Regions from separate parts of the Ureibacillus sp. FSL E2-3493 genome, predicted to be linked through region 1. Evidence: riboswitches for the same ligand, from Rfam matches in the RefSeq annotation. Region 1 holds a riboswitch; the other holds the start of a gene.
The links. Region 1 has a riboswitch for FMN ahead of ribE (riboflavin synthase). Riboswitches for the same ligand answer to the same signal wherever they lie in the genome.

Region 1 (5,209 bases):
TATTATTATTTCTTTTTCAATGTTAATTTCGCTACGATTTCAACCCTTGCAGTTTGAGGAAACATATCTACTGGTTGAATGTAGTCCACGTTATAAAACTTCGTTAATTCCTGTAAGTCTTTAGCAAAGGTGGACGGATTACAAGAAGTATAGACAAATCGTTTCGGTTTAATTTTCAATACGGTTTTGATGAAGCTTGGTGCAAGACCAGTCCGGGGTGGATCGACAGTAATTACGTCAGGGATAAATCCATCCCGTTTCCATTTTGCCAACCATTCCTCTGCTGTACCTGTATAATAGCGAACATGTTTATATCCGTGATTTCTTGCATTTTTCTTAGCATCAACAATACTTTCAGGAACAACATCCATACCGCGGACTTCCTTTGCTTTAGGTGCTAGCCATAACCCAATTGTCCCAACCCCACAATAAGCATCTACTACTTTTTCCTTTCCAGTTAACTGGGCAGCTTTTTTAATTTCATCATATAAATGAACCGTCTGCTCAGGATTAAGTTGAAAGAAAGCGCGGGACGATAAGTCGAAGGCAAGTTCTCCTAAATTTTCATGAATCGTTTCTTTACCATATAAACTAATCGTTTCATCTCCAAAAATAAGGGAAGTTTTTTCTCGATTTATATTTTGGGTAATCGAAACGATACTCGGATCGATTTTTAATATGCGCTCGATTAACTCTTTCTTATGAGGTATATCTTTTCGTGTCGTCACTAAACAAACTTGGGTTTCGCCTGTTTGAACAGCTGTGCGAACGACAATTGTGCGAACTAATCCGTCCAACGATTTCCCATCGTAAATGGAGATATTTAGCTTTTGTAATATTTTTCGAGTCCCTACAGTGATTTTGGACGTTAGGGGATGTTGAACAGCACAATCATTAATATTTAATAATTTATTTGTCCCTTCAATATATAAACCTGCATAAACCCGTTTCCCTTCTTTTCTTACTTGGAAGGAACTTTTATTTCGATAATGCCAAGGGGTGTCCATCCCAAGGGTAGGGCGGATATCCGTCGTTTCAGCAATTGATTTAACGTACTTTTCTAATGCTTGTATGACCATATCCCGTTTTTCTTTAAGTTGCCCGCTATATGTTAAATGTTGCAGCTGACATCCTCCACATTCATTGTAAACAGGGCAGCTTGGCTCTTGGCGGTCTTTCGATACTTTACGGATGTTTAAAATTTCCGCTTCAGCAAAATTTCGCTGTACTTTTGAAACTTTTACAGTTACTTCTTCTCCAGGTAATGCACCTTTTACGAATACTACATTTCGTTTATAAAAGCCGACCCCTTCACCATTAATACCTAATCTTTTAATCGTTAAAGGAAATTTTTGACCAATTTCCATTACTACATTTTCGCCCAAAAGCGTTCACGTCCTTTATTTTGTTCATTTAACCATTATATCGAAGCACTATTTGAAAGCAAATGAATAAATTCTTCCTTTAAGTAAAAATCTATAGAGATACGTTTAGTGTTATTTTAAAATAAGTTATTAGCAATTATTTTGAAATCGTGTTATTCTTATTTCAATTAAATAAATTATTCCTTCGGGGTCGGGTGAAATTCCCAATCGACGGTGATGAAGTGAAACTTCTAAGCCCGTGAGCTTGTTATAAGCAGGATTTGGTGCGAATCCAAAGCCGACAGTATAGTCTGGATGGGAGAAGGAACTATTATAGATGTACCATTAAAATTGTTATTTTTAATGGTTTATTTGCTATAGTATTTTTTCTTTTTCAATCCCGATTCATTTCTGAACGGGATTTTTTATTTAATAGTTTAAAATTGAATACGGTTAAGCTTAAGATATATCTTAAGCATCCTTCGGGGTCGGGTGAAATTCCCAATCGACGGTGATGAAGCGAAACTTCTAAGCCCGTGAGCTTGTTAAGAGCAGGATTTGGTGCGAGTCCAAAGCCGACAGTATAGTCTGGATGGGAGAAGGATGAATTTTGGCACTTTTTGAAAATTAATTTCAAAAGGTTTATTTCGTTACGCCATTTTTTTTAAATACTCCCAACTCCTTAGGACATTTTCTAAGGGGTTTTTTATTTTTAGAAAGAGGTGAGTAGATTGTTTACAGGCATAATTGAAGATAAGGGAAAAGTAGTTGGGATTAAAAAAGATATCGACAGTAGTCAATTGACCATTGTTACACCCAAAATTGTGTCTGATGCTAAATTGGGTGATAGCATTGCGGTTAATGGTGTATGTCTGACGATTACCCACTTAACTAGTGAAGAAATGACTGTAGATGTCATGCCAGAAACAGTAAAGGTAACAACGATTCATACGTTAAAATTAGGAGATATGGTCAATTTAGAACGGGCAATGAGTGCCAATGGCCGATTTGGTGGTCATATTGTTTCAGGACATGTAGATGGTGTAGGAACGATTAGAAGTAAAAGACCGGTTTCAAACGCAGTTTACATTGAAATTGAAATACCTAGAGAACTTATTGAAAATTGTATACCTAAAGGTTCTATTACAATTGATGGGACAAGCTTAACGCTATTTCAAGTATCCAGTAATACTGTTACAGTATCCCTTATTCCTCACACGTATGCAGAAACGATTTTAGGCATGAAAAGTGTAGGAGATAAAGTAAATATCGAAACAGATATGTTAGGGAAATACGTTTTACATCATTTAAGAAAAACGGATAATACGTCAAATATATCAATAGAATTTTTAAAACAAAACGGATTTTAACTATAAAAACGGTGGTGGAGAAAATGATCAATACAATAGAAGAAGCTTTAGAAGACTTAAAAAAAGGAAAGCCGATTATTGTTGTGGACGATGAAAATCGTGAAAACGAAGGAGATTTAGTCATTCTAGCTGAATTTGCCACACCGGAAAATATTAATTTTATGGCGACATTTGGTCGAGGTTTAATTTGTACACCGATTACGGAAGAACTGGCCAATAAACTAGAATTATTTCCGATGGTTGAACATAATACGGATAATCATCAAACAGCTTTTACAGTAAGTATCGATCATATGGAAACGACAACTGGAATCAGTGCGTATGAGCGATCCTTTACGATTTTACAAATGATTAAAGAAAATGCTAAGCCAGCCCATTTCAGACGTCCGGGTCACGTATTTCCGTTAATCGCAAAAAGAAACGGAGTGCTCGAAAGAAGAGGACATACTGAAGCAGCTATTGATTTGGCAAGAGCTTGTGGCAGCGTTCCGGCAGGTGTTATTTGTGAAATCATGGCTGAAGATGGAATGATGTTACGCCTTGACGGCTTGAAGGATTTTGCAACAATGCATCGATTAAAAATTATTACGATTGAAGATTTAGTTGGATTTCGTTCAAAACAAAAAATTGGATAACACATTTTAAGACAATAATTTTATGACGAGGAGAATAGAACAATGGGAAAACGATTTGAAGCACAATTAATAGGAACAGATTTAAAAATAGGGATTGTTGTAGGACGTTTTAACGAGTTTATTACAACAAAATTATTAGATGGTGCCCTTGATGGTTTAAGAAGACATGGAGTAGATGAAGAAAATATTGATGTAGCATGGGTACCAGGAGCGTTTGAAGTACCATTTATCGCTAAACAAATGGTTGAAACAGGTAACTATGATGCGGTAATTGGGTTAGGTACAGTAATACGTGGAGCAACAACTCATTATGATTATGTTAATAACGAAGCAGCAAAAGGAATTGCTAGCGTTTCATTAAATTCAAATGTGCCAGTAATTTTCGGGATCGTAACAACAGAAAACATCGAACAAGCAATTGAACGTGCAGGTACAAAAGCGGGCAACAAAGGTTATGATTCTGCTGTTTCTGCCATTGAAATGGCCAACTTGAAAAAAATGTTTAAATAATGAATAGAAATCAATGCTTTTAACAAAATAAGTGCCAACACGCCTACTTTTCGTGTTGGCACTTTTTATTATTCTAATACGGATTCCATGACTAAATCGTCAAGGGAACCAAAAGTATACCCTTGTTTTTTCGCTTCTTTTATAAATTTCGGAAGGGCATCGGCATTATGTTTTGCCACAGTATGCAATAAAATTAATGCGCCTGGGTGCAATTGGTTCATTAGTTCATCGTAAGCATATTCCCACCCTACATTGGAATCAGCATGCCAGTCTACAAATGCTGTATCCCAGAACATGTGGGTATAACCGTGTTTATTTCCAACTTCTAAAACTCTTTCGTTAAATATACCTTTTGGTGGACGTACATAATGGGTACGTTTAATTCCGGCAACTTCATTTAATTTTGAATCGAATTTTTTCCATTCTTTTACAAGTTCTTCGTCGGATAACTTAGACATATCTGGGTGTCCATAGGAATGATTCCCGATAATATGACCTTCTTTAATCATTCTTTTTACTAAATCCGTTGCACTTGTTAAATAGTGCCCCGTTAAGAAAAAGGTTGCTGGAACATTTTCTTCCTTTAAAGTATCCAAAATACTTTCTGTATATCCGTTTTCAAAGCCGTTATCAAAGGTTAAATAAATAACCTTTTTGTTTGGGTCTCCTCGATAAAATGCGCCATACTCTTTTAACATGCTTTCAAATTTTGCCCCCGCATCTGCCGGCTTTCCATCTTTTGATTTACTAAAGCCCCAGTGATAGGAGTTTGCGTTAGCAATATCTGGTTTAATAAAACTAAAGGCAAAGAAAAATGCGATTGCCCATAATGTTAAACGAAAAATGGGATGTTTCCACATAAAAAATTTTAGCCTCCTTTTTGCTTATATTGTGCGAAAACTGTTCCTTTATGCCAATGAATATTCGCTTATCCTAGAAGGAAATGATTTAACAAATGAACGGCAATGAAACGAACTTAAAAAAAATGTATACTAATGCTTAGAAGGAGTGTTTGTATGCAAGTCATATCGAAAATAAGCAGACAGAAAAACAATCCAGAACGATATAATATTTATTTAAATGAAAGTTATGCCTTTGCTGTTGATGAATCGACCCTTATTAAGTTTGGTTTAACAAAGGGAAAAATACTCGAACAATTTGATATCGATGAAATTACATATGAAGATGAAATCGCAAAAGCGTTTAATCGTGGGTTAAATTTTTTAAGTTATCAAATGCGCAGTGAATTTGAAGTGAAAAAGAAATTGTTAGATGCAGGCTTTGGAGAAGCTGTTGTGTTAGAGGCCATTCGGAAGTTGGAGAAACTTGG
Region 2 (5,209 bases), 1.6 Mb from region 1:
AATTGTTTCACTTTCTCTTTGTTCGTTTCTAAATCTGTCGCATTAACGGATAAAATTTCTACATTATGTTCTTTAGCATAACTTTCATAAAAATGTTGGATTGTAGGCATTTCTTCTACACACGGAGGACACCACGTTGCCCAAAAGTTAATGAATATTTTTTTTCCCTTTAAATTTGAAAGTTTCACTGTGTCACCAGCTAATGTTTTCAATTCAAAATCAGGCGCTTTCGTATTCATCGTTCGAACTTCTGGTTGTATACTTCCCTCTTCATGAGCATCATTATGGTCATGAGCATGGGCATGTCCTTCTTCTCCATGGGTATCACCGATAACCGGTTCTTCAATGATTCGATAAGAAATAGTAGGATTATCTCCTCTAGACCCTTCGTCTTCACTTGGAAGTTCTTGCAAAAGATTCGATTGGATTGCCTCATCAATAGTTAGTGGAGTACCTTTCGATTCAGCCATATTTGTATATATTGTAATGAAAAGAACAATGACAATGAGCCCCGTTAAAACAGCAGATAATAATTGTTTTCTCAATCAATAACTCTCCTATTTCATGCATGATTATCATTAGTATATGAACTTTATTAAATATCATGTAAAGTTCTTAAAATATAAAAAACCCCATTAACTAATACTCCAAAATAGGTGGAGTATTAGCAATGGGGCATTTACAACAATAAATTAATACATTTTTAAATATTGGTCACGTTCCCAAGGATGTACAACTGTACGGAACATATCATATTCAATTTCTTTCGCCTCTTTAAAGTTCGAATAAATATGTTCGCCTAGAGCACCTTTAATCACTTCATCTTTTTCTAATTCTTGTAAAGCTTCTAGTAGTGATCCCGGTAAACTTTCAATACCAGTTTCTTTCAACTCAGCCGCATTCATCACATAAATATTACGATCTACTGGAGGAGGAGGTGTTAAACCGTTACGGATTCCATCTAAACCAGCTTCTAAAAGCACTGCTAAAGCTAAGTAAGGATTCGCTGCTGGGTCAACTGAACGTAATTCAACACGAGTAGATAATCCACGAGATGCAGGAATACGAATTAACGGTGAACGGTTACGAGCAGACCAAGCAATATAACATGGTGCTTCATAGCCTGGTACTAAACGTTTGTAAGAGTTTACTAATGGGTTTGTTACAGCTGTGAATGCTTTCGCATGTTTCATAATACCTGCCATGAATGCACGAGCAGTATCAGATAGCTCTAATTCTGCATTTTCATCCCAAAATACATTTTGGTTTCCTTTGAACAATGATAAGTTCGAGTGCATACCAGAACCGTTTACGCCGAATAGTGGTTTTGGCATAAATGACGCATGTAAACCGTGTTTACGAGCGATTGTTTTAACTACTAATTTGAAAGTTTGAATATTATCACACGCTTCTATAGCATTTGCATATTTAAAATCAATTTCGTGTTGTCCAGGAGCTACCTCGTGGTGAGAAGCTTCAATTTCAAAGCCCATTTCTTCCAATTCTAACACGATATCACGACGGCAGTTTTCACCAAGGTCAGTTGGTGCTAAGTCGAAGTATCCTCCATCATCATTTAATTCAAGAGTTGGGTTACCTTTTTCATCTAATTTAAATAAGAAGAATTCTGGCTCTGGTCCTAAGTTGAAACTTGTAAATCCTAGTTCTTCCATGTTACCTAATACACGTTTTAAGTTTGAGCGTGGGTCACCAGCAAATGGTGTACCATCCGGATTTACAATATCACAAATTAATCGGGCTACTTTCCCTTTTTCCGCTGTCCAAGGGAAGATAACAAAAGTATCTAAATCCGGTTGTAAGTACATATCTGATTCCTCAATACGTACAAAACCTTCAATGGAAGATCCGTCAAACATCATTTTGTTATCTAAAGCCTTATCTAATTGGCTTAAAGGAATTTCTACGTTTTTAATCGTACCTAAAATGTCTGTAAATTGTAGGCGAATATATTTTACGCCTTTATCTTTCACAATTTGTTTAATGTCTTCTTTTGTGTACTTAGCCATCTTTTTCCACACTCCTAAAATTTTAAATTAAAAAATATAATTTACTCACCCTTTACTTGAAAAAAGCGAGATAAATCCCCTTGCCTTAATGATGCCTTTTGCATAATTTGTGCCTGTTGCATTTCCTCACGTAAAATCGCGCGGAGTTCTGCGTCAGAAATAGATAGTTTGTTAGAAGATTTCACATTGTTGTTTTTTCTCATATCAAAAACTTTTTTAATTCCTGCCATGTTAATCCCTTGATCGAGAAGTTCACGAATTTCTAATAATGCATCTACATCATCTAATGAGAACATTCTACGATTGCCTTCTGACCTTGCAGGCTCAATTAATTTATGTTCCTCGTAATATCGAATTTGTCTCGCAGTTAACTCCGTTAATTGCATTACCATGCTAATAGGGAGTAACGGCATTGCTCTTCGAAACTCTCGACTCATCGACATCTCCTCCCTTTCATAGCATTATTTTAAACTATGTTATGTATAATAGCAATACTATGTTAGAAAAAATAACATATGAAATTTAGATTTTTTTTATCGCAATTTTAGATGGAACGAATTCCCTATATAATCAAGGGCTTACGACATAAAAAACGAAAAAACCCAACGCTTTCACGTTGGGCCATTCTGTATCAATTTTTTCAAATAAAAAAGCTGTTCATTATCGTCATAGTTTATGACATGAATGAACAACTTTTGATTTATAGTAAATATTGTGCTCGTTGATTTTCGATCCAAACTTTCATTGTACGGAATAATAAAACCGTTACAATCATGAGCATAATTCCTTTTATAAAGTTAAATGGTAAAATACCTAACACAATCGTTTCTTTCATATCAAAAGTACCCCATCCAAGGAAGTAAGAATACATAGGTAAAAAGGCTACATAGTTTAATAGACTCATTCCTACTGACATAATGACTGTACCTGCGGCTAACCCTAAAATTAATCCTTCTAGTTTAGGTATCTTTTTATAAAGATAGTAGACAGGTAAAATAAATAAAATACCTGTAACAAAGTTGGCCATATGACCTACCGGAACCCCTGTTGGTGTCCCTGAGAAAATCCAATCTAATACATTTTTAAACAGTTCGACTAAAATTCCAGCTAACGGTCCCATTGTAATTGCTGCGATTAAAGCTGGTGTATCACTAAAGTCGATTTGTAAAAATACCGGGAAGCCCGGTAAAGGGAAGTTTATTAGCATCAGAATAAAAGAAATACTACTTAACATGGCAATCGTTACAAAAGAACGTAACTTAAGGTTTTGATTTTTCATTTACTTTCTCTCCTCTTTGCTGATTCAACCCGCAAGAAGAAAGGACAGCCTTCATCTATATTCGCCTTCTCCATGAAAAATCCCTTATGCAAAATTGCATAAGGGAGAAATAGGCACATTAAAAATAAGAAAATAAGTATGCGAAAACAAGCGTATTATAAAGGGTACGCTAAATAAAAGTAAAGTTATACGACAATGTACAAACGATACTTCCACATACAGTTTCCTATCCACAAACGAATATAGAGACCGTACCTTCACCTTCTCCCATCCAGACTATACTGTCGGCTTTGGAATCACACCAAATCCTGCTCTAAGTTGAGCTCGCGGGCTTAAGAAACTATATTGCAATCCTCCGATGTAAAAGAGAATGAGTTTCTATTACCGCCGATCGGGAATTTCACCCTGCCCCGAAGATGAATCAATATTATTTTTTAACATTATATCTCGAAATTGAAATATTGTAAAGATAGTTCAATAGGAAAAACTTTTCCTTTTATTTCCTATTTTCAAACGCTATTTATTGAAAAACTGTTGAATATGGTATTTCATTTGCACCGACCGGCATTGGTAATGTTGTAGTAAAATCAAAACCTTGCCATTCGGTTTGGGTTACATTTTTAAATTGTACGTTCATATTGAAATTTGCTGCGGTTAATAAAATTCCTTCAATCATTTTCATCGCTTGTTGTTGATCAAGAGTCATTAAATCCAATTGTTCAGTGAATGTTACAGTAACCACATCCTGTTCAACCGTTACATCGTAATCAACATCCGGAACAATAACGGATTGATAAACATCATTTGTGTTTTCTTTCATTGTAAGAATCGCTTCTTCTACGGTTGAATAAAAAGCTCTAAAGTTAGGCACTAAATAGCTCTGACCATCTGGCTGTGTAAATTGATAATAGTTGTATTGAGTCGTTTCACCATTCAATGGAATTGGTGATGATTCTCCTACTTCACTGAATATAAAGGGTGAACCAGTTTCATCTAATTGAACAACTTCATCATAATGATCTCCAAATGTATCTACTAGTGATGCTGTATAAGTTGTAAGTGAACCAGTTCCAACATCATATAATTGATCACTTGGTAATGTGTGAACAACTTGATTATCCCGTTCAGTAATTTCCCCGTCATACGGATGATAATTATGAAATCCAATAGCCTCTTCGTTAAACAATGGTGCATATTTGTTATATAGCTCAACCCCTGTAGGTTGACTATTACCAAAATCCTCCTGAATTCTTTCATTTGGAATTAAAACGGTTACAGGGATACTATCTGCAGCATCACTAGCTAATCCTAATTTAAATATCGTATTTCCTTCAATTTGATCAGGATAAACAGCTGTACGAAGATCAGCCATCTCAGTTCCCATTATATTCATTTCTTCACTAGATTTCGATTCCTCTGATTCAATCATAGAGTTCTTAGAAACACTAGAGGAATCGTCTGCTCGATCCATTACGGTAGTTTCTTCAGAAGTATGTTGGTTCATCATTGACGGAACTAATATAGCGATTAAACAGACTGCAGCTATTGAAATGGCCATCGGTATCCAATTAAATTTCTTTCTAGTTTTCTTCAAAGGCTCCTCATCAAAAAGTCCATCTTCCTTTAGTCGTTGGAGGACTTCATCTTTTGAACGTTGATCATGAATTTTCGGTACATTGGATAATAGATTTTCAATTTTGTCGTCATCCCATTGGTCATGAGTCATGTTGATTCGCCTCCTTTTTGGATGTTGTTAATAACTCACGAAGTTGTTTAATGGCCCGATGTTGTGTTGTTTTAACTTTTCCTTCCGTCCAATTTAAAACCGCTGCTGTTTCCGATATAGATAATTCTTGGAAATATCTCATAATGATGACCATCTTTTGATCACCAGTACATTTTT

Region 2: linked by a shared signal. The riboswitch ahead of MHH69_RS06835 (ECF transporter S component) and the one ahead of ribE (riboflavin synthase) in region 1 are both predicted to bind FMN.

The regions. Positions count from the first base shown of each region.
Region 1 is NZ_JBBOPK010000001.1:2,921,564-2,926,772, reverse strand. It holds gene rlmD (23S rRNA (uracil(1939)-C(5))-methyltransferase RlmD) at 6-1,367, opposite strand; FMN riboswitch at 1,562-1,695, shown strand; FMN riboswitch at 1,839-1,972, shown strand; gene ribE (riboflavin synthase) at 2,096-2,734, shown strand; partial or broken gene ribB (3,4-dihydroxy-2-butanone-4-phosphate synthase) at 2,758-3,348, shown strand; gene ribH (6,7-dimethyl-8-ribityllumazine synthase) at 3,412-3,879, shown strand; gene pdaA (delta-lactam-biosynthetic de-N-acetylase) at 3,948-4,739, opposite strand; gene recX (recombination regulator RecX) at 4,896-5,209, shown strand, end outside.
Region 2 is NZ_JBBOPK010000001.1:1,338,745-1,343,953, reverse strand. It holds gene MHH69_RS06850 (TlpA family protein disulfide reductase) at 1-545, opposite strand, end outside; gene glnA (type I glutamate--ammonia ligase) at 693-2,027, opposite strand; gene MHH69_RS06840 (MerR family transcriptional regulator) at 2,069-2,464, opposite strand; gene MHH69_RS06835 (ECF transporter S component) at 2,728-3,306, opposite strand; FMN riboswitch at 3,562-3,728, opposite strand; gene MHH69_RS06830 (hypothetical protein) at 3,827-5,032, opposite strand; gene MHH69_RS06825 (RNA polymerase sigma factor SigX) at 5,022-5,209, opposite strand, start outside.